Regions from separate parts of the Mojavia sp. genome, predicted to be linked through region 1. Evidence: riboswitches for the same ligand, from Rfam matches in the RefSeq annotation. Region 1 holds a riboswitch; the other holds the start of a gene.
What was found. A riboswitch is a leader RNA that binds a small molecule or an ion and turns the genes downstream of it on or off. The one in region 1 is predicted to bind cyclic di-AMP.
Positions count from the first base shown of each region.

Region 2: linked by a shared signal. The riboswitch ahead of AC5JL8_RS32480 (hypothetical protein) and the one ahead of AC5JL8_RS34375 (universal stress protein) in region 1 are both predicted to bind cyclic di-AMP.

Region 1 is NZ_JCACKA010000124.1:250,287-260,106, forward strand. It holds gene AC5JL8_RS34345 (sensor histidine kinase) at 1-650, opposite strand, end outside; gene AC5JL8_RS34350 (hypothetical protein) at 687-1,088, opposite strand; gene AC5JL8_RS34355 (Rab family GTPase) at 1,089-1,586, opposite strand; gene AC5JL8_RS34360 (OmpA family protein) at 1,601-3,505, opposite strand; gene AC5JL8_RS34365 (hypothetical protein) at 3,696-4,319, opposite strand; gene AC5JL8_RS34370 (ArsB/NhaD family transporter) at 4,547-5,884, opposite strand; gene AC5JL8_RS34375 (universal stress protein) at 6,007-6,651, opposite strand; cyclic di-AMP (ydaO/yuaA leader) riboswitch at 6,839-6,961, opposite strand; gene AC5JL8_RS34380 (ABC transporter ATP-binding protein) at 6,993-7,829, opposite strand; gene AC5JL8_RS34385 (ABC transporter substrate-binding protein) at 7,882-9,333, opposite strand; gene ntrB (nitrate ABC transporter permease) at 9,421-9,820, opposite strand, start outside.
Region 2 is NZ_JCACKA010000118.1:179-20,358, forward strand. It holds gene AC5JL8_RS32430 (aminotransferase-like domain-containing protein) at 1-624, opposite strand, end outside; gene AC5JL8_RS32435 (GntR family transcriptional regulator) at 625-1,146, opposite strand; gene AC5JL8_RS32440 (hypothetical protein) at 1,366-1,593, shown strand; gene AC5JL8_RS32445 (hypothetical protein) at 2,552-2,995, shown strand; gene AC5JL8_RS32450 (hypothetical protein) at 3,877-4,200, opposite strand; gene AC5JL8_RS32455 (hypothetical protein) at 4,295-5,377, opposite strand; gene AC5JL8_RS32460 (alpha-ketoglutarate-dependent dioxygenase AlkB family protein) at 5,335-5,838, opposite strand; gene AC5JL8_RS32465 (hypothetical protein) at 5,840-6,430, opposite strand; partial or broken gene AC5JL8_RS32470 (ISLre2 family transposase) at 6,449-6,766, opposite strand; gene AC5JL8_RS32475 (hypothetical protein) at 6,759-7,082, opposite strand; cyclic di-AMP (ydaO/yuaA leader) riboswitch at 7,626-7,811, shown strand; gene AC5JL8_RS32480 (hypothetical protein) at 7,970-8,176, shown strand; gene AC5JL8_RS32485 (hypothetical protein) at 8,286-8,483, shown strand; gene AC5JL8_RS32490 (hypothetical protein) at 8,563-8,808, shown strand; gene AC5JL8_RS32495 (SLC26/SulP family anion transporter) at 8,901-10,622, opposite strand; gene AC5JL8_RS32500 (hypothetical protein) at 11,362-12,120, shown strand; partial or broken gene AC5JL8_RS32505 (plasmid replication protein, CyRepA1 family) at 12,066-12,401, opposite strand; gene AC5JL8_RS32510 (hypothetical protein) at 12,346-13,110, opposite strand; gene AC5JL8_RS32515 (DUF1392 family protein) at 13,152-13,325, opposite strand; gene AC5JL8_RS32520 (DUF1392 family protein) at 13,276-13,887, opposite strand; gene AC5JL8_RS32525 (hypothetical protein) at 13,997-14,431, opposite strand; gene AC5JL8_RS32530 (hypothetical protein) at 14,457-14,603, shown strand; gene AC5JL8_RS32535 (hypothetical protein) at 14,741-15,004, shown strand; gene AC5JL8_RS32540 (nucleoside phosphorylase) at 15,027-15,800, shown strand; gene AC5JL8_RS32545 (retropepsin-like aspartic protease family protein) at 15,908-16,462, shown strand; gene AC5JL8_RS32550 (Gfo/Idh/MocA family protein) at 16,748-17,869, opposite strand; gene AC5JL8_RS32555 (magnetosome magnetite crystal formation protein family) at 17,875-18,231, opposite strand; gene AC5JL8_RS32560 (DUF4870 domain-containing protein) at 18,507-18,974, opposite strand; gene AC5JL8_RS32565 (DUF1822 family protein) at 19,047-20,180, opposite strand, start outside.

The DNA of each region.
Region 1 (9,820 bases):
TCGAGTGTGAAAGCCTCTAGCGACTCTACCTCAGTCGAGAATGCATTTAATATTTCCCGAATTAGCATTTCTTGCCTAATAGATTGCTCTCTACCAATCTCTAAACGTTCTTGTCCTTTAGGCGTCAAATTTTCAAATTCCAGCAAAGCTAAACAACAATTAATACTAGTTAATTGTCCAGCAATATCGTGGATAATACAATGAATTAAAATTTCTTTTTTCTGGTTATCTTTTAATAATTGTTGATAATGTAATTGATTTTCTCTAGCTTTTTGAATAATATATTGTTTTTCTTTATAAGTATCTTCCAGCAATTCAATTAATAAAATTTTTTTGTTTTTTAGACAAATTGCTGATGCTTCAAATTGAGCTTCTTTTCCAGTAAAATCATTGTCTGCCCAGATACCAGAACTCAATTTCTTAGGAGCATTATTTTGCCAAAATTCTTCAGCATCAATCAAAAAGTTTCTTAAAAAAGGAAACTGTTCCTCTAATATTAAAACTTCCATACCTGACGTAACTCTTGGATGACAAAACCGCCTTAACCAATTCGGTACTGTCCCTGTAATTTTAAAAGAGCCTAAATTAAGTCGCTCTAACACTAGAATATTTAAAGCTGCGAATAGGTCGTCTGTGATAGAGCCATTCATAAGTTCATACCAAAATCAATTAATCTTGTGCGTCGATTAATGTTTAAATATTTTAGTTAACTTTTCTTGCAACAAGCTGAATTCATTTGCCTGTTGTTGAATGAGACAATAATGTTTTTCATCCAAGGTAGCATCTAACAACAATACCCAATCACCTTCTTCTGAGGGGAAAAGATGGACATCAGCACAAATACTGTTTTCGGTTTTCACACGGGGTAGAAATAAGGGAAGATCATCTAATGGTAGTAGACCTTCTAGAAAAAAAATCTGTTCTTTGATATTCTCCCCTGCTTGCAGGTTACTAACTCCGTATTCTGCCAGTTTTCCTCCCCAGGCAGACAAGCAGCCATCTTTCTTAACTAAAAGATAGGCAACAGAGCGTTCTTTTAGTAAGAAACTTAGTAGATAAGCAATAACAGGATTAGGTAAATCTAGCATCTATGCATCCATTATTTTCTCAGCAAGAGTTTGAAAAACCTCTGCTACACCGAGACCTGTTTTAGCACTAGTTTTCATTACTGTCCAACCCTTCTGCTTAACTGCATCGATTTCTACAGAATCAATGTCCCACTCATCTATCATGTCCCATTTGTTAAGCATCATAATAAAGGGAACCTTGCCCAGCGTATCTTCTACTCTTGTTTGCAAGTCAAAGGCTTTGTCTAGGGTATTCTTACGTGTGCCATCTACTACTAATAAATAACCAGACGCACCTCGTAAGTAGGACATACGCACTTTTTGAAATTCATCTTCTCCATACAGATCCCAAAGGATAAGATTAATTGTTTGTTCTTGAATATTTATTGTTTTTTTATCAATCTTTACACCTACAGTAGTATGGTATTTTTCTGAAAAAATACTATTAACAAGCCTTGCCACTAAACTAGTTTTACCTGTGGCAAACGCACCTACCATACAGATTTTTTTCTGGAGCATAAATTGATATTGCTTCAGCTAGAGGTATCGGTTATAAATACTTTAAAGGATACTGTGCGGTTAAGTGCTTGTGTCAATTCTGGCTGTAAAGGTAGGGTAGAACCTACACCCACAGCTTTAAATTTGCTGGTGTTGATTCTTTGGGAAGCAAAATAAGATAGTACTTTACTGGCACGAGCTTGGCTGAGTAAAATGTTTCTTTGTTCTGTGCCATTGGGACTACTGTGTCCTGTAATTTGCAGACGTACATCTTTGCCAAGGTATTTGGCAATATTTAAAAGCTGATTGATTTTTTTAGCTAGATGAGTTAGTTTATCAGCTTCACCTGGAATCAACTCTGTTGTCCCTTCTGAAAAAAAGAGTATTTCTCGTTCAATTTGTTGTTGATATAACTCTAGCTGGCTAAGTTCGATTTCCTGGAGTTTTTTATCATTAAATTGAGCCACACCCGGAATGAAACGCCATAACTTTCGTGTTTCTAAAATCCATTGGCGGGGTGCAAAACCAGTGGCGTTGAGAATGCCATTGCTGTCAACTTTTAATGTTACAGTTTTTGGTGGTTGAAGTAACTCTTGAGATCTTATGGTAATCAGTTGTGGATCTAATGATAGGTAAGGTTGCCACTGACTGATGACCGTTTTGGGATTGAGACTTGCTTGGTGTATTAGTGTTGTGGGATCTACTGCTAATGGGTCGCGCATTCCAGAAACCAAAAATTTTCCCTGCCTATGCTTGGCATTAATTACAACGATTCCTGGTTGAGACTCAAGTTTTTGGATATATGAATGCCAGCGAAATTGCTCTCTCAGCGTCAAAAAGCCCCAAATACCGCAAGCGATCGCTATTGTGCCTAAGAAAGTCCATGCATAGGTATAATTTTTTTTAGGTGGAGATTTATATCCTTGTGCCAAACAATTCTCCAGATGAGGCTTGCTAGCTTCAAATGCCTCTGTCTCTCCTGTAAAAGCGTTAATTTCTTGACTTAGCTTGAGGTGAATTTTTTCTATTGCATCTCGAAAACTTAACCTTAATTCTTGGGGCGGTTTTCCCCGAATAATAGTTGCCAATACAGCTTGCGGCCCTTCTTCAATCCAAATAGTGAGCTCTCCAAACTGCAAACTGTGCAATCCTTCGTCTTTTTGCACGCTAAAAGAATCTTTCACGAAATCCTGGATAGCTGTCAACATCGCTGAAACCAAATCCGGATCTTGAATTGTTGCCTGGTTTGCTACTGTATGTTGCAATAACAATCCTGTTTTTTTATGAATTAGAAATACTTGTTCTACTTGATAAAGTAGCGTGCGGAGCAGGACAATTTCAGCAAATGATTTCCCTGTCTTTCTCGCTTCAAGTCTCCACTGCAAACTCTGCGGTGACAAGCTATGTTCTAGAGTTTGATTGAGAGATTGAACCATCTGTTCCATCGCTGCGGAAATAGCCTTGCGAGTGGCTGGCCCGATGATCGGAAAAAATGCCTCTGAAAGTATATCTTCGTCTTGTTTTACCGAAGTTTGAATAGCGGCTTCTACAGTAGATACTATTGCTTCACCCAATATGTTGTCTTGCTTTGAGCGCAAAATAACGGCTTCTGGAAGCAGCCGACTGATATCTTCTGCTTGAATTTGGGGGTTTTCTAATCGCTCATAGAGTTTATTCAGTTGAGTCGGCTCAATACCGAAGAGCAAACTGCGAAGTGTACTTAGTTCATCGCTGATCTTTAGATAATTATTATTTGCTGGTAAGTCTGTAGACACGGAACGCTCAGATGATCCTGCGGTAGCGTTTTCCACTTTAGACGACTGCGTTAAGCGCTGGGGTTCTTGCATAATCCCAGGACTTACTCTAATGTTGCTTTGACTACTATTACTCTGCAATTTAGGGGATTCTTCAGATATTTCATCCGTGGAATTATTACTCATTATCAAAATCCCCCGATTCAAAATTAATGCTAAATTTTTGTGCGTTTAATTGTCTGCATTCAGCAGTTATAAAACTTGCCATAACGCAGCTTCACCTTTTTAAATTTGAAATTTTTAAAGTTATATTTCAGCCGTAGAAACTTACAAGATAACAAGGGTAGATTAGCAATCTCCAAACTCTAGGCTGTATTTAAGATTTGGTGTCATTCAACCTGATAGCCAGTTCTGTAAACAGATTTGCAAGTCTGGAACGGTCAGTCTTATCCCTACGGAGTTCTTGAGATTCCCTTTCCAGCAAAGCTAATATTTCGTCATATTTTTGTCGGAGTTCATCTTGTAGGCTATTAGATTGGTTGAGGAGTTGTTCCCGCAATTCCCGCTGGCTATTAGTACTTTGTTCATCAAGCTGGGAAATTTTATTTTCTAAAGAAATAGTAATATTATTTTGTTCTTCAGATAGTGCTTTTACTCCTGCATCTCTTTCTAATTGCTCTTTCTTTAAGCGTTCTGTTAAAGAATCAACCTCTTTTTTGATATATACTTCCAAGTAATCCAAACGTTTTTTTGTCTCCTCTCGCACGTTAGTTAATTCTTTAACTAGACGTTCTTCTAAACGGGCAAACCTTTTTTCAACTTCTCGTACCTGGTTGCCAAAAAGAATATCTCTGACTTTATCTAAACTGTTAAGTTCGCTGGTATTTGTACCATTCAATTCTGACTTGTTTATCTCTTGATCTGACCTCCCTTGCTCTATCTCTTTGAAACTATGGAAATTATTGAAATTATTATTTATATATTCTTCAGGCGGGTTCATCCGTTTAATCCTTTTTTAAGCTGGAATTTGTTGTACTCTCTAGTATTTGTATCAGATTCGGAGATTTAAAATCTCTCCTAGGTAGAATCTTTAAATAAATAGCCAGCGGTATCCCTCTCCAGATATATTTATATCTGAATATAGGCTGAGATTTATAAAGATTTAGTAATAAATAAAGGGTCAAAATTATAGGTGAAGGATACTAAAAGTGTCAATCTCTTCTTTATTTAGATGAGAAAGCGAAGTAATACATATAAAGCCGAAACAACAAGTTGCAGTAGCATCACTGGTATACCGTAGTGGAGAAACGTTTTAAAAGAGATACGGCGTCCATGCTGCTCGGCAATTCCTGCGGCTACGATATTAGAAGATGCACCAACTAGTGTGCCGTTACCTCCCAAAGTTGCACCAAACATCATGGCGTAAAACAGTGGTAAAACTTCTGGGGGAAATTGCCCTTGAAAGTTTGGTGCTAGAACAACTGATGATGCTAATCCGACATTGACAATGTATTGTTTGAGCAAAGGAACCATAGCTACCACTAAGGGAATATTGGGGACAAGGCTGGATAATATCCCGACAAAGAATAATAAAACCAGCGAACCCAGCACAATATTTTTTCCTAAAATTGTAGCTAAAATTCCCGATAAACCGTTAATTACACCTGTTTTTTCTAGCCCACCAATAAGTACAAAAATACTCATAAAAAATATTAATGTACTCCAATCAACGTCACGTAATATGTTATTAACTGAATCGATTTTGCTATGGTGAGATAGAAGTAAAGCTAAAGCTGCTCCTAACAAAGCAACAGCAGCAGGTGATAGAGGAATTGGTAGAGATTCGCCAATCACAAAAAATAACAGTACAAAAGCTATAATTACTGTACCCGCACCTAGAACGCGTGGATGATTAATTTGTGGGTGTGGCAGTTGTTCAAGATTTTCTAGCTTTGTGTTCCAAATTTTGCGAAATAGAAATGGTAATGTGACTACTACTGTAGCCACGGCAAGTACTCCACCTAAACTCAACTTTAATAAATAATCTGTAAAGCTAATATTAATGGCATCGCCAACAATAAAGGTGGCAGGATCGCCAACTATTGTAAGTAGCCCAGCGCTATTAGCTACAAATACCATTAAAATTAATAACGGTACAAAATTAACCCCTAATTCTTGTGCCATTGGTGGAATTAAAGGTGCTAATAACATTACGGTTGTAGCATTGGGCAAAACTGCACAAATAGGGGTTGTAATAGCCACGATACCTAGTAATAGACGCTTACCTTCTCCTTTAGCTAGTAGAACCATTTGAGTGGCTAGGTAATCAAATATTTTAGTAGGTTCAAATGCCCTTACTAGTACCATAACTCCAAAAAATAAACCCAATGTGCCATGACTATTACCGATGTAACCAACAGCTTCTTGTAAAGTCATGACGTTGGTAAAAACTAGAAATAAAGCTCCTAGTAAGGCAGCAATGGTTAGATGCACCCATTCTGTCATGACTAAGATAATGACACTGATAAATGTGAAAATACTTAGGATAGCTTGCGAGTTTTCCACACTATTTACCTCTATTTTTACTTTGTTTTATAGTTTTGTTTAGTGAAAAAAGCCACCTAACTATAGGTGACTTATGAGTAAATCTTAATTCGATTAATATTTACTGAAATTCAAGACAGTGATTATTCATCAATGCAAGTAGGAATACCCAAGACAGCACAGGGGAAATTTGAACCTAGTGATTCTATAATCGGATGGTTAGCCGATTGACAACCTATAAACAGGATATCAGCAGTTTCTAATTCAACAACTTTTGTAAGTTCCTCACCAATACAGCCAAATCGCAGATGTGATTTGAAAGAACCTTGCCATTCCTCAGCCAGACTTCGTGCTTGCCAAAGAATTCTGTCGGCTTTTTGGAGGACAGCTAGGGATTTTTCTTGTAAATGGGGTGCTATCGCTTTTAGTTTTGGTTGAGTTAAGACGGGTGTGACAGTCTTAGATACGTTGCTTGCGGGACACTCCAAGGGAGTTAGATGTTTTGCAAAGCTAAAAATATCTGAATACTGGCTATTATGATTTTCTTCTACTACATAAACGGCTTGAACTGTTACTTGTGTGTTAGTAGCCAAACGCGTTTGATGAGCAATCCAAAAAGCTATATCTAAAGCGGTGTGGCTTTTAGGAGAAGCGTCATAAGCAACGATCAAGTTAACTGGTTTTGCTGTGCAAGCTTTGTGAGAAAAAGCTTTTTTTGGTTCTGGTAGCAATACCATTTGCTCAATTAAATCATTTCGACCTATGGTGCTTTGAAGGCGCACTAACATTGGCTTGATTTTCACAGTTCTAACTTCTCTCCGAATGAAACGAATAAGTAACGAGAAGTAGGGTAACCAATTTTGGATTTTGGATTTTGGATGAAACGGCAAAAAACCCAATCTAAAATTCCAAGTCTAAAATCTAAAATCGGTAAAAGAAACCCCAATAACAACTGGTATTAAAGCCTTAGTTTTTGGGGGCCCCTTCCAGTGCCGACGGAGTTAGCTGACGGGCTAAGACTGGAAGATGTCTTTCATAAAGATTAGCCCCAAAAATTGGTTCCTCCGCTTCAAATCCAGGATTTGACGAATTTGAATTAGGCTACCCACTAAATGCATGATAGTCTAAATTACTCGTCTTGAGTGAAATAGCGATCAAGAAAATTTAAGGCGTGGTTGCGGAGTTCAAAATATTCTTTTGAGTTTCGCATAGCAGAGCGATCGCGGGGATGAGGAAAAGGTACTTCTAATATCTCTCCAATTGTGGCTGCTGGCCCATTAGTCATTAATACAATGCGATCTGACATATAAATTGCTTCATCTACATCGTGGGTAATCATCATCACTGCTTGTCTATGGTTTTCCCAGATATCTAATACCTGCCGCTGCAATTTACCCCTAGTTAACGCATCCAAAGCTCCAAAAGGTTCATCCATCAACAACATTTTTGGACGAGTTGCTAAAGCTCTAGCAATGCCCACCCGCTGTTTCATCCCCCCAGAAATTTCATCGGGATATTTATCAGCCGCCGCGGTTAAGTTTACCATTGCCAAGTGTTCATTCACAATGCTAATTTTCTCAGCACGATTAGCATTTTTTAGCACTTCATCTACAGCTAAACGGACATTTTCTCGGACTGTTAACCAAGGTAGCAAAGAATAGTTTTGAAAGACCATCATTCTTTCTGCTCCTGGCTTACGAATTTCTTTGCCATCTAGCCGCACTGAGCCGGAAGTTGCTTTTTCTAAACCAGCTACAATTTTTAGTAGAGTAGATTTACCGCAACCAGAGTGACCAATTACAGAAATATATTCATCTTCACTAATGGTGAGATTAACACCATCTAACACGACAAAATTTCCTTTATCTGGTGTTGGATAAGACTTGACTAAATTTTCAATTTCTAAAAATCCATTACGGGGTAATACTTCGTTCTGGGTATTGATAGCTAATGGGGTATATTCCATCATCAAATGCTCCTGAATAATTTAGTCGTTAGCCAAGATTTAGGCTTGGGAATTAAGATATGAAGAAACGAGTGGGAGCGTTAGCCCTAATTTCAAAACTATTTAAATAGCCAACGGGATCGCTGGGGTCAAAGCCTTTTTTATCGATGAAAACTTCTGGAGGTTCTACTTTGTAATCATCCTTGGGGCATTTAATCCCCATTTCCGAGGCTATTTCCCGATAAAGGTCTGTTTTCCAGCCTTGTGCAGCTAGCTTTTCAGCATTTTTGGGAAATTCCTTAATTTGTCCCCAACGAGCTGCCTGTGTCATTAACCAGATACTTCTGGATCTCCATAAGAATGTCGCGTGTTCTCCTGGCTGCTTGGGGAGATTATCAGGAATATCATAAAAAATCGTGGTATCAGCAGCTTTGATGGTGCGGTCTTTGCCATCAAACCCACCATAGTTGTAATTGCCGAGAATTGCCGGGCCTGTAAACTTAGTAATGTCAGCACCCGGTTTTTTGGGTTTTGCACCTGTAAAGGAGCGATCTGTAATCAGTTCGGCAACTTCTTGGCGGTTTTCTACTTTACTACAATACTGGCAAGCTTCAATCATCGCCTTCACCAGAGAACGATAGGTTTTGGGATATTTGTCGATGAAAGATTCCATCACCCCCAGTAGCCGATCTGGATGCCCTAACCAGACTTCCTTGCCTTGGGCGAAAGTAAAGCCGATGCCTTCGTTACCTGTAATTGCTCTGGTATTCCAAGGTTCTGCCACCATGTAAGCTTGCATCGCACCGATCCGCACGTTTGTCACCATTTGGGGTGGTGGTACAATAATGACGCGAAACTCTTTGAGCGGATCAACGCCAGCCGCCGCAGATATGTAACGGACAAAGTATTCGTAAATCGCAGAACTCAACACTACTGCCCAAACTTTATTTTCTGAAGGCTGCTTGTTAAAGTAGTTGCGAAAATCCCTTCCGAATGCTTCTAAAGCGCCATCGCCATATTTTTCTTGATACTCGTACCATGGACGTAGCCCAAAATCCCACATGGCTTTGTTCATTGTCATGGCGTTACCGTGGCGGTGAATGGTCATCGCCGCACATAAAGGGGCATGGCGTGCGCCTTCAGCGCCAACTCTGGCGTTGGTGACAGCACCAGATACGACGGGTGAAGCATCCAAGCGACCAAAAATTAATCCGTCACGGGAGGTTGCCCAACTAGCTTCTCGGTTGAGTTTGACGTTCAAACCGTATTTGCGGAAGAAACCTTTTTTCCAGGCGATCGCAAATGGCGCACAATCATTAACGGGAACGTATCCCACAGTAATATCGGGTTTTTCTAAGTCTTGGGATCTAACTACTGGCTCTACTGCTAAAGCTTCTTCCGTCAATCCTTTAGCGCCAGTATTTCCTGAAATTGCACATGATGACAGCGCCATTCCCGCTGTCGTTGCTCCCATTCCTAATAAAAAGTCGCGTCGAGTCCAGTTATTGTGATTAGTATCACCCATTTCTGTAGCTCCAATGGTGATTAATTTAGTAGTAAGCTCACGCAGAGTCTCGCTGTATCTTACTGTTTTGCTTTCAATCAATTTTTATCATTTAGAAGCTATGGGGCGGCGAGTTACTAATTCTTGAAGTTTGCCCACAGCATAATCAAGAATTAACCCAGTTATACCAATTACCAGCACTGCTAAAAAAACTGAACTCAGATTTAAACGGCTCCATTCATCCCAAACAAAAAAGCCAATTCCAATACCACCTGTGAGCATTTCCACAGCTACAATTACTAACCAAGCAATCCCTAAGCTAATACGTAAACCTGTAAAAATATAAGGCAAACTTGCAGGCCAAATAATTTTTGTAATCCGCCGCCAACGGGGTATTTCTAGGACTCGTGCCACATCTAAATAATCTTGAGGTACGCTAGAAACTCCTAAAGCAGTATTAATAATTGTTGGCCATAAAGAGGTTATAAAAATTACGAAAATGGCTGAA
Region 2 (20,180 bases), on a different contig from region 1:
ACGTAAACGATTTAGGTGACGGCGGTAATGCCCTGTTGCTAAAAACTCACTCATAATTGCCTGAGACACTGTAGACACATGCAAGTCATTGAGTAACTTATGCTTCACTAAAGGTTGATGATGCTCACCTGCTACCACCATGTACCCAACTCGTAATCCCGGCATGAGAGTTTTTGAAAATGTACTGATGTAAGTAACTAAATTATGACGATCCAGTGCCTTGATGGGAGGTGGAACAGGTTGAAACTTTAACCCTTCGTAAGCATTATCCTCCAAAATCAAACACTCATACTGTTGTGCCAACATTAATAATGTTTGCCGATGAGCCAGGGATGTTGTAATTCCAGTTGGGTTGTGTAAAGTGCTAATAGTGTAAATTAATTTTGGTCGATGAGTTTTAAGATACTGCTCCAGCAATTCCAGATTCATTCCCTCCGCAGTCATGGGAATACCGATGACCTTGGCCTGTAAACTTTCAAGGATTCCTAATGCACCATGATAAGTTGGTGTTTCTACAATCACCCAGTCATCTTTTTGCAAATAATATTGCATTGCTAAGAATAGGGCTTGCTGTGAGCCAGTGGTAATTATTTCTTCTGGCGAAACCTCTAATCCTTGCCCAATTCACATCTGAGCAATCAGTTGCCGCAGTATGAGTTGTCCTTGAGGGAAGTCTTCTGTTAAAAAAGTATTTCCCGCTTTCACTAATGCGCGTTTAGCAACCCGTTGAAGATTATCTGAGATAGTAGTAGAGGGAAAACCTGAACTGAATTCAATCATGCCGCCTTGTCTTCGAGCTTGAATTGAAGTTATATATTGCTCAAAAAATGAACCTCTACCTTGTGAAATTATTACCTCTTGAGACGGGGCAAAAGTTGAACGTGAGGTCGGCTCTAGGTTTGGTGTTATTGTCCGGTTGACAAAATATCCCGAACCCGGACGAGCATGAATTAATCCATCAGCTTCTAACAGACTGTATGCTTCAATGACAGTCAACTTGTTAACTCCAATATTTGTAGACATCGCCCGGATCGAGGGCAGCTTTTGTCCATTCGCTATTTTGTCAGATTGAATTAAACAAGCCAGATAATTGCGAATCTGAATATATATCGGCGTTGGTGAGTTTCGATCTAAGAGAATGTTCACAGTGCGTCTGTTTTTTCAAAAGATGACTCAGGGCTATAGGCAATATAAAAGATTTTTCTTTGCCTGAACTGGTACAGTTGAGTTGATTTTAACTAGAACAGTTGAAAATACTGTGACTGTACTAGTTAAAAGTGGACAGTTCTGTACCTTCTCATAGAGATGTTAATCAGCGAATTTAAAAATATCTGATGCTCGATTAAGCCAAAAAGGATAATTCTGATGAAGATATTTGATAGATGGCCGCTACTGGAATCAAAACTCGCTCAAGCTTGGCACAATTTAGTTAGATTCGTCACAACCAGTTCTCAATTACAAGTTTGGCAAACTCATCTTGCTAATGGGAATTGTTCTTGGCACGCTTATGACCCGATGACTGGACGTAGTGCTTGTTTTGGTTCTGAAGCTGATATGCGAATCTGGATCGAAACGCAGTATTACATTAAGTAAGTTGCAGCTAAAATCAAATATTTACCGCATTCGTCCAGAAACACCTAACTTTTCACGGTAAGTCCTCAAACCGCTAAAGAACGTGGCTTTTTCCACAGACTAATTCTCAATAACTCTAAGTTAATGAAAATCGCTAAGGTAAAAATCAGGATTTGAGAAAAGCTGAAAATGTCGGTTTTCCAGATGCCGTGAAAAGTCAGCAGAAACACAGGGGCTGGCTCACCGCCATCCTAACAGTTTCACCGCATGAGGAAGCTAGCTTTGGGTAAAAACAGCCAGCATTATCTAAACCTTTCCGCAATCTCAGCTTTAACCATTTGAGGAAACAACTTGTTCGATTTGTTTGGATTGTTTAACGAGTCTTCTTCCCCAAGGTTTAAGTACTGAAATTGCAACTATAGCTATTAAGCAACTAATTTGGATTAGACTACCGATAATCACACCCTGTTGAGCAAGTCCATACATTGGATTTTGTAGCGCTTGTAGCCGTTGTGCTTGAGAAATTGCAGCACTGAATTAATCCCATAGAGTTCGTCTCCATTCAATGGATTTTTTTGATCGTGGCGATCGCCAAAGGATTTAAGAGTCCAAACTCCCTTGTAGGCTAAACACTCATGTATGGGTCATCTTACTAGTGCAAGCCAAAATTTTTGTAGTTTCTTAATTTGGCAAAGGTATTGGCTATATAATGCAGTTGCCTCAAAAAACGTTTTTGGGGAGACTAAATAGAAAAAATTTTAGGTGACGTGATGAAGGTTTCAAGAAAAATAAAAACGCTTTTCCTAAATATTGCTACAGGTTCACTTTTTGTCAGTACTTGTCTAATTGAGAAACCAGTATTAGCAGCTTCGATAGGCTTATGGAATATTTCATTACGCCCTTTTGTTAATGTTGAACCTGTATTCAATACAAAAATTGGAGTTAGTAATTTTACAGAATATCTAGGATACGCACCAGTATGCAACATATTCTGTCTTCCTTTTTTGATAAGGAGTTAACTCCAAAAGATATAGGGAAAATATTTAGCGTTGATAAAACCAATAATCCTAATTTTGATGAAATTGTAACAATTTTATCGAATGGAAGCGACAATGTAATTGAAGCTGGAGTAAGTACAGCAGTTGCGTTTGGGCAAGTTAACAGTTTTGAATCAATAGCTTTTAATAAGAAGAATGCTCCTTTTCCAGATTTTCAAGGTCAAACTATAACTAGTTTTGATTTATTTGTTAATGAAATTAATTCATCAGGGCTGAATCTCACCTTAAATGTCAATGGTTTCTCTAATAGCACGTCTGTTCCTGAACCATCTTTTGGCCTTGGTTCTCTAATTTTTAGCCTTTTTGGTGTTGGATTAACTCTTAAGCATAGGCTCAGGCAGAACTATCTAAGTAAAGCAAGATAAAAATAGTAGTCTTCACAACTGAAAAACACTCATATCAGCAATATTGAGGTTATTAAATTGACTCGAAACTCGCCAGAAGAGGACAAAGACAGGCACAGATAAGGGTAAGGGGGGCAAGCAGACAATGCTATCCAAATTTTTTCCCTTGTCCTCTTCCTCATCCCGCAAGCCACGTGCGGTAACACCCAAAAGTTTCAAGCCCCCGCTGAATCGGGAGATTTATTGGCTTGTAATCATGTGGGCACACAATAATGTTCTGATTACTTTCCAAGTCGTCCCCCTAATTCCTTGTCGCCGTCAATGCTGCACAGCTAGGATCTTTAGCTTCTGTAAGTAATATTATTAACAAAATATTTGTCACTTTGCTTACAGTCAATTTGCGTAATGACTGTTACTATTATAACTACTTCGGTTCAAAGTGCAGATAGATAATCCTTGTATGGTATTTTTATTGATTAGCACTCATTTATCTTGTTGGAAACTTGGGTGCTTTTGTTGACTGTGCAAACGGCTAAACGAACACACTACAACCAAACAATTCATTCCATCCACTGTACCCAATCGGGGGCAGCTGCAACCAACTGGCCAAATTTAAGAGGCTCAACCTCTTGTGAGAGCGAACGGCTAGCAGTAACTTCTAATAGGAGTGAATCAGGCGCAAAGAATTCATTCAATACTGTTGGACGAGGCAAACTACGATGATCAAATTTAGGATTCCATTGGCTGTAATTAAAGACTCGTAAACCATCTAGGCTAGAATGTACACTGGCTGAGACAAAATAAGGATGGTCATTATTCGCTCGCGATTGGCTTGTTAAGAGGGAAATCCGCGCTGCTGATGCAGTGAATCGAAACCGATGAAGATGGGTTTAAGAACCAATTCACGCCATCCACTCTACCCAATTGGGAGCTTCGGCCACTAACTGAGAGAACATCTGCGGCTGTGCCTCCTCAAATGCCAGCATCACCCCCCAACGCTCGTCAGTTGTGAGGGAACTGAGGAACTCTTTGACCGCTTCCACACCATTTTTCAATCGTTCCATAGCTAATGCAGCATAAGATTTAACCTGCTGCCACCATAAATCAATTGGATTGTCTTGTCCGTTCATATCCCCCAAATTATTACTTCCATTAGTGGGAAGGTTATAAGGTGATGATGTGTCACCAACTTGTATTGGTACATTTATATTATTAGTGACTGACACCAAATCAATTCAAAATTCAAAATTCAAAATTTAACATGGAGGTAATTAATTTTGCATTTTGAATTATTAATTTTAAATTCGGAGCGAAGCGACGTTACACCAACTCCCGATTTAACCACCTAGAGAAAATCCCATCTCGCCCATCGTCAGCAGGAAGAAACTTATATACACACTCCCGTTTTCCTCGTGGCCCCAACCGACCAACATAAGACAGCCTCAAATCGATTTTGTCGAGGAGCTTTTGTGCGATCGCTATGGGAGTAAATTTCTCGGTAATAGTCACATTCAGATAATTCTTGATGACATACCGATTCTCCACAGCCCTCGCCTTAAACTCCTGCATTTGTTCGTCAGACCCCCTCAACTGAACTTCAGGCGTGAGAAACTGCAACAGATTGAGGTTTTCCAGTAACAAAACAGAAGACAACATCTGCCCCTTGTTGAAATCAGGCTTCCAAATGCAATTTTCCCCAGCTTCCGCCATTCCCTTGGCTCGTTTGCCATCACGCTTAGTCAAGAATTCCCGCCCCAGCGTCAGATAATAGTGCAGCCGCAGTTGGGTATACCAGCCGTCATCATCCTTCTCCACCAATTCGGGTGTAACCTCAACTTCATAACGGTGGGATAATTCAGCTTTACGCTGCTGATGTCTTTCGGCTGGAGTTTTCGCTCGTTGGTTTTGCAGTTTCTTGAGTTGGGCATCAGATATATCATCAGAATCAGCGATTGCCTCCGGCACTGCGCTCCGCGCAATCGCCTTCAATTCACCAGAGTACAATTCATTTGATGCCGCCTTAACTTCCTTGATGATTTCCCCACCCTCATCAGAATCAGCATCAGGAGCATCAATAACGGTATACCCATCAGCCACCAATCCTCTCAACACAAACTCCTGATAGCGCTTCATTTCTACGTTAATCACACAAGCGCGCTTACCCCAGGCTTGTAAAGATTCGGGTTGGAAGTTGGAGTCGATGTAGCTGTAATCCTGATTATCCGCAGCTGACAAAAGAGCAATGTTAGCCTGGGTCGCAACGTGCTGACTCCGCAATAATCCACCAATAGAAGTTGAACCATTACCGACAGTCCCCATACCGTACCGACTAACCCAAATATGACGGTCAACAGTTTCCCTTAATCTCGCCAACAATTGAGCAAACTCCCGTGTTCGAGCCACAAATCAGTCGGCTTTCCACTGATTGGTTTAATCTGAAATTTTCTTACAGCACCCAAACTGATAGATGCAATGGCTGGGTTAATTCCCATAGATGGTTCATTGTCCGAATGCCAGCCGATAGAATCCTGGCCGCTGCGGTACTGATTGCCAATGACGATGCGGAAGCTGTAGCTGGTGGCAGCAGTAATCTTATCTCTGAGTTGGGCTAGTGGCTCTGTCCAGGGCAGGGGCTTCAAAAACACGCTATTGGAGTAGAGGTAATCACATCCTTTGTCACCATAAATGCACTCTAGCCGAGGCACAGGAATAATCTTGCCCACCATCCTGATGTGATTCTGCTGCCATTGGAGTTGTTTGCAGTGCTGGTATAGTTCGTTTGCCTCTTGGATAGTCAAAAAGTCGGGGTAATAGGTAACGGGTAAAACTGGGGCGGGTTCATCAAACAGATTGAGTTGTTGCATATTACTGTTCTCCCTGTGACCAGAGTTGTTTCAATGCTTCTTGTTTTGCTGCTTCTAAACGCTCTTGTTCTTCGGGCGACACCTCACCAATCAACTGCTGTACTTCCGTCCGTTGCTTGTGCTGAATCTGTTGGGTTGTGGCAGCTGGTAAGGCCAGTGATTTATCTTTTCCTTGCCCTGATGGCCGAAAGTTACGGCGGCGGAAGATATAGCGGAAGTGGCGCTTGTCTTGAGGGGATAGCTGACGCCATACCTCAGCATTCCAACCAGGGGGTATGAAGTCGGTTGATGGTGGTAGTATGTTTTGAATTTGGGATTGCAACTGAGCGATCGCCTTGCCTTGTTCTTCGATTACCGTGCTTTGCTGTTCTACTCTTTCCAAGAGTTGGGCAAGTAGTTCTGAGGTTTGCGGGGCTAACTCTGCTTCACGAGTTTTCACCGCGAAATAGTTTTGTGCGGCAGCTATTTCTGGTTTTCGTGAGTCCCCATTCATTGCTGTGAGATAGGGAGCAACGCGATTTTCTGAAGTCGAACAAAAACAAGTGACAATGCTCCACCCCAAGGCCAGGCGATCGCTAAAACATGAATTCAAGTAAAATGTATAAAATGTTCAGGCACTGCTGGGATTAAGGAAAGAATTAAAAATAGAGTTACAAAAATTGTCCCAACTGCCAGCTATCCATTGACATCGCAGATGTAACATAATCTCTGCGTTATCTGGAAGCCAAAATTTACTGTTCCCTTTCATGCGTAAGTTAACAGCTTGACGAATTAAACTTTCAACGGCACCGCTCCCAAGGGGTAGCTGATGGAGTGCGACTAAGTGATAGTTTAATAGTCGCCTACGGTAAGCTTTGAGAATATAATTACGTTCTCGCACCAAAATTTTACAACGCTCGTCAGTTGCTGTTGAAATAAATTCATCCATATACTTTGACATGACCAACTGTTAATATCTGCCTAGTATAATTACCATATTTTTTGATTTTCTGATTTGACAAACTTCTTGTTTGCTTGATTGCTATATCCACAGCTGACTGAGAGTGAGATAGTTTATTTAGTAAAACTGCTACACATTCTCCTGCTAAAGCTAATGCTGTATTTCTAATTTCTTCTTCTAATGCTTTAAAAGTCTGAGCCGACCATTCGCTCAGATTTTTAATTTCTAAAAGTTTCGTAACTTTTTGTTTAAAGTCTGACAGTGATTTGCTTAAATCTAAACTTGAATATATTTTTTCGTTCATGAAGTGTAGGCATTCCCTGTTTTGATATCAAATCTCAAAACTTTTACTCAAAGGGCATCCTACACTTTTTTGTCTCCATCAGAGAACTCAACAACCATAATAATAGAGTTATCTCAGTATTACTGAGGGATTAGCTATCTAACTAGTATCTATTTTACTAATTTACTGAACTTTCGGTTTAGCAATCGCCTCCTGTGGGGTGGAGCATCGTCACTCGTTTTTGTCCGACTGAGGAAAATCGCGTTGCTCCCTTTGAGATGATGTTTGGGGAATATCATGTGTGTCTGTGCATTGTCGAGAATAACACTATATTATTAGTGCCTGACATGAAATCAGAACCGTACGGAAGATTTTTGAATCTTTCTAACGATAGTGCAAGTTTTTTGAAAACTAACATAATATCAGGGTTAATGAACATAAGTTAGCAACAAGTAAGTGTGACACATACATAATTTACGTGTTCATGAACTTGACATTGTTAACTATGACAGTTAAGATGAGCAATAAAATTAAATCAGTCTGCCTAATCTCTTGTTTGTTCCAAAGACATTTATGTTGTATGGAGATAAACAAGGAGCGGAGGAACCAAATTCGGGGCGTATCTCTGGCAAAGTTTAAAGCAAAAGTGTGAAGAATCAACTTCATCCCACAAAGCTTGAATGATCTAGAGAAGGACATCTCTCAGTTCTAGTCCGTCAGCTAACTTCGTAGGCATTGGGAGGAGATTGAACGAGCAGCATAATTAAAATCAATGCTTTGTCTCGTCAGTATCCTTGGCTGGTAACTTTGCGCTTCGTTGTACCTGCCCTCGCTCCGGAGGCAAGGAAAATATAACTTGTGTTTCTGGTATCTGAGGCAGACTAGTTGCCTTGAGGTAAAATTTTACTATGTTTTTCAATAAAAACCATCATATTGTTTTGGTATCTGTTGATGGTGACCCTGCCGTGAAAATCGGTCAACAAGAAGCTGGTCGCCAAAGAGTAGAGGCTTATTTGAGTTGGTATAGTGTTGCCTCTGGGTTAAACAATCTCTACACTGATTTCCTGACTCAAAATCGGGTTCAATCTCAAAAACAACCTCAGATTGCAGCTTAATCTTTATTGACCTTTTTTGACTTGATTTGACTATTTGAAGGTGATTATTGCATCTACAAATAGTCACCAATAAACTACTTAACTAGTTAATTCAAAAGGAATCACATCCATGTTGAATATTGGGGATTATGCCTTGCATCAAGAAACAGGGCAATTTGGTCAAGTTCTTGGTTACGGACATCAAATCATTAATGGTGCTTATTTTACTACTTTGAAAGTTCATCTCAAAAATTATCAGGAAAATAGTGGTTACAGCTTCTTTGTAGAAGATGTGTACTCCACTTGGATGAAAGCAAAAAATTTATAAGCTCTTGGGAGGTGGAGTCACAACACTATCTCTCAAAAAACTGAAAGCATGAAGATTGTTAAGGAATTTAGGAGAAAAAATGTCCATTCAAAATCAGAATTCTTTGACTGATGTAAATCTTTTTCCTGAAACTGATTACAAGTTAATTGGAGAGTATGCGGGTCAAAAACTTTTACTCATTGGTAAAACCAATGGTTACGGCGATCCCATCGTAGCAACAAGCGCAACGCCTTGTGAGCCAAGCCGTGAAGAATTATATGCTTACGATCTCTATGAGTTAATGAAACATAGTCAAGAGCAACTCAAGATTACTGAGAAAATTTAGTAGTCTAAGTCAACAAGCTCACAGCTTCTAGCTGTGGGCTTTCAAGGTCGTAAATGTCCATAAAGAAAAAACGAAAAAACAAGGTGAGCGTTTCATTCCCCTTCAAGAGTCTGTTTGTGAGAATGGTATTCGCGGGCTTGAAATGCAGCGAGCGCAGTATGCAAAGTCAGATAGACGTGTTGGGAGCCAATCTTGTCTAAAAGCTGCGAGTGCTTTAGTTGTTTGTAAAGATCTTGTTTAACACGTGTCAATGCAAAGGTAATACCTTGAGCAGCTAGTTCACTGTGCAATTGGGCTAATGCGTCGATGGCAGTAATATCAACTTCAACAATTGCTTCTGTGTTTAATACAAACCACTCCACAGGAGTTTTTTCGGCTTCAATTGCCGACAATGCCCGGCGCTTGAAATTTTCGACATTGGCAAAGCAAAGGGGAGCGTCATAGCGATAAATGACTAAACCTGGGATAGTTTTGGCTCCTTGCCAATCTTCAATATCGTGTAATCCAGGTAAACCTGGCACTTCTCCCAAAACTGCATCGTGCGGACGTGCTACCCTGGCAAACAAATCAATCACAGATAAACCCACTGCAATACCAACCCCAACCAAAATATCAGTAAGTAGAACTCCAAAGATTGTGACCAAAGCCAAAAATAATTCGCTACGTCGAAATTGTGCCAATCTGAGAAATTCTGGAATTTCAATCAGTTTTGTAGCCGCATAGATAACAATCGCCCCTAATGCAGCTTTTGGAAACTGTGCCAACAACGGGCGTAGGAACAATAACACCAAGATAACTACAATCAAAGCAACTAAAGAGAATGCTTGACTTTTGCTCCCTAATGAGTCAGCAATTGCAGTGCGGCTACCACTACTACTAATTGGAAAACCTTGCATTAATCCGTTTCCCAGATTTGAGGTTCCAAGTGCCAACAGTTCTTGATTAGCGTCAATTTTGTAGTGATTACGGTTAGCAAATGCTCTTGCTGTCAGTACATTATCTGAATACCCAACAATCGCAATTCCAACAGCCGAAGCAATGAGTGTGGAGAATTCCTGAGCCGATAATTTGGGGAAAGCCAAATGAGGTAAGCCTGCTGGAATCTCGCCAACTACGGCTACTCCTTGTTGGTCGAGATCGAATACAGCTACGCTAGCCGTTGCTAATAAGACTGCAAACAATGGCCCAGGCACAGTTGCAAAGCATCGCTGAATTATGAATAAAAAAGCTAAGACTATAGCTGCTAATATCAAGGTTGGCTGATGAATTTGATCTAGCTTGCTGAAGAATTCACCTACTTCTCCAAAAACAGTATTTGCCTCAATGTCAATGCCAGCAATTTTGCCTAACTGCCCTGTAATCATAATTATGGCAACCCCTGCCATATAACCAATCAGAATCGGTTTAGACAGCAAATCTGCTAAAAATCCCAAGCGAGCAATGTAGCCAATGATGCATACAATCCCAACAATGAAAGCTAGCCCAGAAGCCAGCGTTGCATAATTAGTACCATTAGATGCCACCAAAGGAGCGAGCGCTGCCGCTGTCATTACCGCCGTCGTCGATTCTGGCCCGACCGAGAGTTGAGGTGAAGAACCCAACACTGCATAAATAATCATTGGTGGCAGAATTGCCCACAATCCTACTACAGGTTGCACCCCGGCCAACTCCCCATAAGCCATACACTGCGGAATTAAATAAGCAGCTACCGTTACACCTGCCAGTAAATCAGGGAGCAACCATGCTCGCTGGTAAGACAGCAACCGTTTTAACCCTGGTATGCCTGGTAAGGTTACTTGATGCTTTTTCAACATAGCCAACCTAAGTCAGACTGAAATTTCGTTTAAGAAGATATTAACTAGTTTAAGAGAAAGTTAAGAAAAAACGAAAAATCAAAGAAGTCCTAATAGTCTGATAACCTAAAATTGCGCTTGTAAAGGCAAGCTCTTGAGGCTGGAGGAAATAGCTTGCTTTAGGGGCTTCCAAATAAAAAAATATCCCATCGCTTTGACGGCAGGGGGCAGCGAGCAGGGGGAGGGAAAGTCGTTTTAATTGCAGGAATTGAATAATTTATTTTTTGGAGTTCCCTTATTAGCAATAATTTTTACTACCTGTTCCCAGGGCTTGCTACTACGCGCTCTTGCTCTTTTGTGTCGCAAACTACTATAGATGATGCAACAGCCTTGGAGCTACACCACCACAGACCTACAACCGTCCGCAAAGTTAACTCCAACCATCCAGTTCCCCAAATATCGATTCGGTGAACGGCTCACCATCAGCAACACTAATAGCATCACCAAGGGAGGAAACAAGCTCAGGCGTAGAATTTACCCGCACACGCCGCTCAAAGGCGCAATCTCAGCCTCATCCATTTCAGTGTTAATCCAATCAACCTTAACAACTTTGGGGCATCGCTTGAACTTGTATCTCACTCATAACCTATTCATAACCAATCTGTGAGCAACAATCCGGTAGTCTAAATTGCGACTGGAATGGTGTGGGCAAAAACTACTTATCTAAAATACGCTCACGGATTCCAGAATAATCGAGGATATGATGATGACCAAGCTTGACTACACAGTGTTTAGACGCATCAGTATTAAACATTTGCGGCGGAAAATGTGTTTACTGACCCTAATTTTACCGTTTCTGACATCTACTACTACGAGTTTGGTGGTTGCCAGAGAGAATGAGACTGCAAACGCGCCCTACGAAATCGGGCTTTGGGGCGATTTACCCTACTCAGACGCACAGGAGGTTGGCGTAACACGACTAATTGAGGACATGAATTCGCAGAAACTTGCTTTCACTGCCCACGATGGCGATCTCAAAGCTGGTTCTAACAGCCTTTGCGACAACGCGCTATACGCCAAGGCTCTCGGCTACTTCAACTCCCTGGAAGCGCCAGCAGCTTTCACGCCAGGTGATAACGATTGGACAGATTGCGATCGCCCTTCCAATGGTGGATTTAACTCGCTAGAGCGCCTCGACTATGAGCGTCTGGTATTCTTCAGTACTTCTTTGTCTCTGGGGCGGCGTCGGTTAGCTCAACAAGTGCAGGTGGTCCCATTGTGCCTCGGTGTCAACGGTGTGGTGCCCTGTGTCGAGAACCGCCGCTGGACAGTCGGCAGAGTTACCTATGCAACACTCAACATCCAGGGTTCGTGCAATAACCTATGCGACACTACACCTGACCCAGCAGAGTACGCGGCGAGAAACGCAGCCAATATTGCATGGATGAAACAGACTTTTCAAGTGGCAGTTGAACCATTGCCAACAGTCCCCATACCGTACCGACTGACCCAAATATGACGGTCAACAGTTTCCCTTAGTCTCGCCAACATCTGCCTCACGGAGTTCACAGGCTGCACACCTTGAAATATCCCCCACACCGAATCAAAATGTCCTTTGATGTCGATGGAAACACCAGTTTCCAGACTAGGGGAAGCGATAACCAAATCGTACTGTGTGAGAATCTCGTTGAGATGCGCGATACACCCACAAGCTGGATGTGTGGGGTCGCCAACAGAATCGCTATCAATTCTCAAAATTCGTAGATGGGGGAATTTGCGCCGGAACCGTTGTTCTAATGCAATTCACCCCAAAGCGATCGCATAATGCCTCACCCAGTTGAATGCGATGGGTGATAATCAGCACTCGTCGCCCCTGGTCGCCTTTAGTACTCGCTTCTTTCACCGATATTTCCAACCCCTGAACATTAGCGAAACCGACAACACTATATTTGTGACCGCAGGGGGTGTTTACCCTGTCTTGCTCAACTTCAACCGCTTTTAGTCGGTGCAAAATTTCGGTCTGTTGCTGTTGTTGTTGGAGTAAATGCTGTTCTTGCTCTGGTAAATGTTTAGCGATCGCTGCAAGTAACTGTATTTGTGTCATGGCGGTTTCCCTATTGTTGGCGGGTTTAGTCCAGCCCGTGATATCCTGCATCCAGGCGCGAACACCGATGGCGTTGAATGAACGGCATACCAATCTTGCTTGTGGGTTACAATACCTCCCAGCGTCAAAGGCGTAGTATTCCAAGATGATTGCGAGCGCTGTGTCAGGGATGCCAGTTGTTCTCCACCCTGTTAGTTCACCAGCATCAAACCCTTGTACGATAAGAGTTTGAGCTAATTTAGTCGGTTTTAGTTCACCGCTTTGAAGATGATTGATAATTGCAGTGTGGTCTACCCCAGCCAATCTCGCAGTTGCTCTAACACTGGCTTTAGCTTTACCCGATGCATCAACTTCAATCTCTTCTTTAATCTGTTCGATAATTTGAGCTACTTCGATTTGAGACATAGTTTTAGTTGTGTGATGAGTACAAAGTGTTGTGTTTGGACTTAGACATTCACCCGCACCAAATCCTCTTCCCGCACTAAAGAGAATCGATTGGTCATAGTAGTTGCTTTAGGAAAAGCAGGTGATGTCAATTCGACTTTGTAGAACCAAGACTTCTCGATTAGCTCAATTCCCAGAACTAGCCTTTGGTTTGTGCCGCGATTGGGAAATTGCAACAGTACGCGATTGCGCTCCCGCGCAGTGCCGAAGGCAATCGCCTAAAACAAAAGCTGGTTTTTTCACAGTGGTAGATTCTATTCGACCAGTGCCAAGAATTTCATGTTTTGTTGCGCGTACAATGTCGTTCTCAACATCGATAACGTAGTCCCAACGCTGTTGATACCATTGCAGTCCACAGCAATAACCAAATCTTCTGTTAGCCTTGAAATAAACTCGCTCCCATAAATTAATTTCAACAGGTGGAATTTCTTGACCCCAAGGCGGGGATAGAAACCAGCATTTTTCTAACTCGGTGATTGCTTCCATTACGCTTTTCTCCCTAAGAGGTATGATGGCTTCGCGATCAAGAGCAGCAATGCGTTTTTTGATTTGTTGTGGTGGATTTTCAAGGAACTGTTTGAGATGCCAAACTCTAATTTCGTAATGCTTTGGAGAACGATTATCTGCTTTGAGCCAACCGCGATTAATCCAGAGACGCACAGTTGATAAATTCAGTGAAAGAACACTGGCGATTTGATGACAGGAGTAGTTGTCTAAGTCAGTAAATTGTCTAGTCATTTGTAACTCTCCAATATCTAATGTAGAGAGGGAAGAAGCAGCGGTGCAGGGGGCAGGGGTAAAGATTCTCTCCTTTGCTTTCTGCTCCCTGCCCCTTGCCTTCTTTTCTTCAAGCAGCTTCAGATTTTGTCCCTTGTATTTGCTCCATCCATGCGCTAATCGCTGTTAATTCATCAGCCCCCTGAGCTACAGCATCAACAACTTGCTTTTGATATGAAGATTCCGCATGATTCGGATGTTCACACTTATCTGTTGCCCAAGCCAAGCACATTGTTTTGACTAGTTCATCGACTTTGCTCACGTGCAATTGACTGGGGCTAGTAGCATCTTGAAATTGCAACCATTGCTTGACTAAATCCAGTGGGTAATCAAGCAAAGTGCGTATTTTTCTGACTCGTAAATCTTGGGGATCTACAGTAGACGGTGGCTGAGTTCGCGTCCCACCTAATAACGTTTGAATGCCGTGAATGATTGCTCCCCAATCAGCATTCGGGTTCCATTCCGTCCGAATTCTTACTTTAGTAGCAGCATCATATGATAACACTCCATGTGCTAATTCTGCGGGAGATATGTTTGACCAAGACAATGCCTCTAGCGCAACTATTACAGTTACTGTTGTTGAAGTTCCTGAATTAACCCCAGAAGAACAGAGCGATCGCCTGCACTTGGAGCGAAAAGTGTACAGTGACTTTTTATTTGTCGCTGTGACAAAATAATGTCATTAAGAGTGTAAAGCTTGCAATCTCTAGCTTTACGCCTAGAATTAGCCCAAAGAATTTACAAGCCATATCAACAGCAACAATTGCAAACCTGAAGTGGGTAAGGCTTAAATTCATGACATGAATTTGTCTTAATGCCATTTAATTTGTCACTGTACAATAACCAACGCGCCAAGCAAAAAATTAACATTATTGCCTGTCCTGGATTGGGTACAGGAATAGGCCAAATGCCATATACTGAAGCTGCTAGACAGATGGCATTAGCCTACAATCATTTTCTGTACCCACCCAAGCATCTTAACTCCATAGTTGCAGCCCAAAGACAACTTCAGATATGGGAGGGAGGAGATTTGATTTATGAAAAGTCTAAAAGTCACCCTAGCATAGTGTTGTGTTAGGGCGATCGCTACTCTAAACTTTATGAGCAGTCAACGCTTTTACCACATTGGCTTTGGGCAAGAAGATTTGGGTGCATCGCCTCCCGCTATGGCGCTGTTATCTGGCGATCCGCAACGTGCGTATTTTATTGCTCAAAACTATTTGCAGGATGTGTGCTTGTTGTCGGAGAATCGCGGACTAAATAGCTATGTGGGATACTTACCCAACGGACGCCGCATCTTATCTACAACTAGCGGTATGGGTGCGCCTTCGTTGAGTATTGTGGTGAATGAGTTGATACAAGTAGGAATCCAGCAAATTATTCGCATTGGTACTTGTGGCTCAATTCAACCTCATATAGCAGTCGGTAGCATTGTGATTAGTAGTGCCGCATTATGCCGTCAGGGTGCAGCAAATGATATTGCACCTGTGGAGTATCCAGCCGCAGCCGATCCATTTCTCACAGTTGCGTTGGTGAAAGCCGCACGTGAATTAGAGGTTGAACATTATTTGGGAATTACCGCTTCGGTGGATACATTTTACGAAGGACAGGAACGCACAGATTCAGCCAATCCTTATTTAATGCGATCGCTGCATGGAATAACAGAAGAATATCGGCACTTGAATATTTTGAACTATGAAATGGAATGTGGCACGCTGTTTAAAATGGCGGGGGTGTATAAATTTGCTGCTGCTGCCGTTTGCGGTGTAGTTGCTCAACGTACTATTGCAGAAAATATTATTTTACCTAAAAAAGATATTGCCATTCAGAATGCGATCGCCACCGCTGTAAATGCAGCTGCGATCGTAGATTAAAAACACAACACCTTCTTGTGGCGCGTTTTTTTTGATGCCTAAGTTTTTCAGCCAGTCTGGGTAACCTAATAACAAGGGTTATAGGGAACTTTGGAGCGCGAAATTACATGAAGGATACTGGAAAGCGTGGAATTTTGACTATTAACTCAGCTGTCATGGCAGTAATGCCGACGCTGATATCTTTAGTCTTGCTGCATCCGGCAACGGCTGAAGATCCAGGAGCGTGTTTCATGGTAACTTCCTCTGGTAGAACTATTAGTTTGGGTAAGCTTTGCGGTATAGTTACGCCAGAAAGTAACGTTTTTCGAGTTCCAATCAAACGCCGCATTGGTAAAACTCCTGTCATTGCGGTTACTTTCAATAATCAACAGACTTTTGAGATGATTTTAGATACTGGGGCTAGTAGTACCCTAATACCTCTGAAGATAGCGGATGCTTTGCAACTCCGCGCTACAGGTACGGTGCAAGCCGAAATAGCAGATGGTACTCAAGTTCGATTCAAGACAAGCCGGGTACAATCGATTGTAGTTGGTGGAGCTGTAGTTAATAATCTGGAAGTAGCGGTTGCCCCAAAAGCTGGCATTGGCTTACTGGGTCACGATTTTTTTGGGGACTACGATATTAATATTTTGGCAAAAGAGGTGGAATTTCGTCGCCGATGACAGAAGGGGACTGGGGGACTGGGGACTGGGGGGCAAGGGGACAAGGGGACGAGGGGACAAGGGGAGGAGGAGAGAAGGAGATAATGCTATAGAACTTACGCACTCAGATCCCCAAACCCCCTTAAAAAGGGCAGCCCTGCGCCCTTGCGGGTTCCCCGACTCCCTCAGTGGCGTGGCTTTAGACGTTCCCCCCTTTTTTAAGGGGGATTAGGGGGGATCAGGGTTTCAGACTTCAGTGCGTAAGTCCTATGCTATTTAAACTCTTCTTCTTTCCAATTCCCCTTTTCACAAAACATCTTCCAGGTGAGGTACATCTATCCTGGTTGCTGATTGATGGGATTTATGAGATAAATCCATCAATAACTGAGAATAAACTCCTTCACGCAAGGATGGAACTATTGCTTGCTGGCTATCAATTCCTTGCACCCATCGGTCTACTACACGGATAAATGCCGAAATGCGCCCATCGGCGTGATTTTGCCCAAACATGAAGTGTGGTAGAATTTCTATTTCCGTTAACGGTTTACTCGGTTGGGAACCCCAAATGCGAAAACCGTGGATGTAATCTTTTTGATTTTCACTGCCTAAAACTAAAGTACCGCGATCGCCATACACTTCTACCCAATGAGTTCTCGGCGCATGAACCACTGCACTGATCGTTAGTTGGCAAGGTGTGCCATCTGCTAATTCCAGAGATAATATACAGGTGTCGTCTGTATCCACTGGCTTACTTTCACCGCTAACAGGGTCAACACGTGTGGGAATGGCGGTACTCAAATGGGCGCTTAATTTGCGTACTGGCCCAAATAACCAGTAAATATAATCGAAGGCGTGGGAACCCAAAGAACCCAATGCACCGCCTCCCTTATCTTGGGAAGAATACCAGTTCCAAGGACGCGAAGCATCAGCACGTGAAGAACCTAACCAATCAATTCTAATTAGGCGCTTGTTACCCACATAGCCTTCTGAGAGTAGTTGTGCAAACATCTGCCATCCTGGGACAAAGCGAAATTCAAAGTCTACAGTAGCAGTAACGCCTTGTTGTTGAGCTAATTGATAAAGTTCTTTGGCTTCAGATACATTTAAGGCTGTAGGTTTTTCGAGTAATAAATGTTTTCCTGCTTGCAGCACTGTTTTTGCCATTTCATAGTGCAAAAATGGTGGGGTGGCGATGGTAACTGCTTGCACTTGGGGCAATTTCACAATGTCTGCAATTGTGTCACAGGCGTGGGGGATATTATGGGATTCGGCTATTGCTTTGGCTTTATTGATATCTCGGTGATAAACAGCTACTATCTCAGTTCGAGGATGGGCTTGCAAGCCGGGAATGTGGACTTTTTGACCAAAACCTGTACCTGCGATCGCCACGCCAATCTTACTCTGATTCGTCTGTAGTGTAGAAGCCATAATATTTACCTAAAAAATCGAATAGTCAACGGATACCGATATAATTTTCCTTGATATGCCGTGATTGCGGCTGAAATACTACATACCATTTGCAACATTATCAGTAAATAGATTGGAAGTCCAAACATTGATAAATATTGATTAAACCTCCAAGCAAATTTGCTATTGTGATTTGTGATATCGCCCAAATAACTACCGCCATTTTTCGCCATGAATAAAACTATAATTAACCAAATAATTATATATATTGTTATGGATATTTGAAAGTTTAAAGAATTTTTAGCATTAGAATCAATTAGCGAATGTTGTGATTTTTTAAAACGCCAAATAATGTATGTAATAAAAATATTTATTAAAGGCATATAGCAATCAGATTTGATTTCTGAATCACTCGTAGAGGTAAGGGACTGGGGATTGGGGACTGGGGACTGGAAAGAAGGAATAAAGGTGTACTGAATTTTGTTCAAAAATCAAATATGAGTCCTATATACAGATTTATATTAAATTAAACAAACCTCCTAACAAAATCCAACCAGGCATCCAACTTAAATTTGCAAGATGGCCTAGTATGCTCCAAAGTCTAACTTTTGGCTGTTTGTTTTGCAGCATTATTTTGTCAATCTCTTTTCCTCACTACTTAGCGTAAAAATCTAATTGTCCAAGGATAACGATAATGCTCACCCTTGTAAGCTTTAGCTGATGCAAAACTTACTAGTGCTAATTGGAATGCTAACATTGATAAAGTTAATGAAAGCCACATGAATACTAAAGCATCTAAAACTATCTTCACTTCTTTTCCTGAACTATGAGTGACAATTGCAATTCCAAAAATAATTAGCATTAATAGTAAAGATATAATTACGACAAACAAAATATAAAAAGTTAGCGTAATTTGAAAATTTAAAGATTCTTTACCTTGAAAATCTATCCAAGGAGATTTTGCTTTGTTAAATCGCCAAACTATCAGCGGTACTAAAATATTTATTGGTAAATATAAAGGAATTCCGATAAATATCAAAGAAAACAATAATATCCAAGCTAACAAAGCCGAGAAATGACACAACATTGCCCATATACGCATTCGTTGTTCTGGTTTTTGTTTCATAGCTTTTTTTGCTAGGTGGATTGAAGTAATAATTCTCCATCCTAGTACCTATAAAACAAGCTAAACCAAAGTTTAAAACTTAAGTATTTCTCGGTCATAGTTTTCAGGGAGAGGTTCTATTTCCCACACTATACCTTCACGTGGTTCTAAGGCAACTTCTACGAAGAGTAGTTCTACGGCGGTTGTTGCTATGTCTTCGTTGTTGGGAAATGGCTGTAAATCTTCGGTGAGTAGTCGGAGTTTAAAACCGCCAGGGATGGCTGCACCGACAATGGTGTTACGCAATTCAAACCGCCAGATGGGTGCGTCTGGTTCGCCTTGTGGTATTACTAATAGTTCGTATGTTTGACCAGCGATCGCTAGTTGACGAGAGAGAATAGCCTGCGATTGTCTTTCTTCAACACCTCTACCACCAGCAAAACTCAATTGCATATTCAACCGTCCCCAACCGATAGTTTCCGCCGCTTGAGAAACGCCGCTTCGCAACCATTGCAGCACTGACCATTGTTCTGTTTGTCCTAAGCGTTGTTGATATAAGCTTTTTCGCCAACCGCCATGTTCAATTAGTCCCCCCCATACTTGAAAAGGAATAGCTAACCTGGGTGTAAGTATTTCTGGATTGCCCAGGCGAGTTATCAGGTTTTGTGCTTGTGGTTGTGATAGGGTTGGCAGAGGTGAAATAACGCTACGTGTGGCTTCTTGGGGGCAAAGTTCTTGAGTCACAGCTAAAACACTGATGTCGTTGATGATGTCGGTAGCATCAAGAGTATAAGTGCGATCGCCTGCATCATAACTGCCTCGATTCTTCAGTTGTTCATGGGTAGAGTAACCCCAAACTTTGATGTAACCTTCATCTGATTCTACTTGCACCGCTAAGTAATAATCTCCAGCCCAACTTGGTAAATCTATCCATTCTTGCGGTACTCGCAATTCGCTACAATCAATTGTTTCACTGGGAACCAAAATAATTCGAGTTGCGTTGATTGTGATTGCGGTTCCATTTACCAGTTCCCAAAAACTCGGTAAAGCAGTGCTATTTGGCCAAACCTTTGCTTGTGGTGCGAAATCCTCTTGTAACCAAGGTAAAACTGCACTCAGACAAAGTTCATTGAGATAACCTTGATAACGAGAAGTGGGGTTAGAAAAAGATGGACTTTGAATAACCGCCCGATTTTGGCTGGTAGTAGGAATTTCTAAAATTAAATC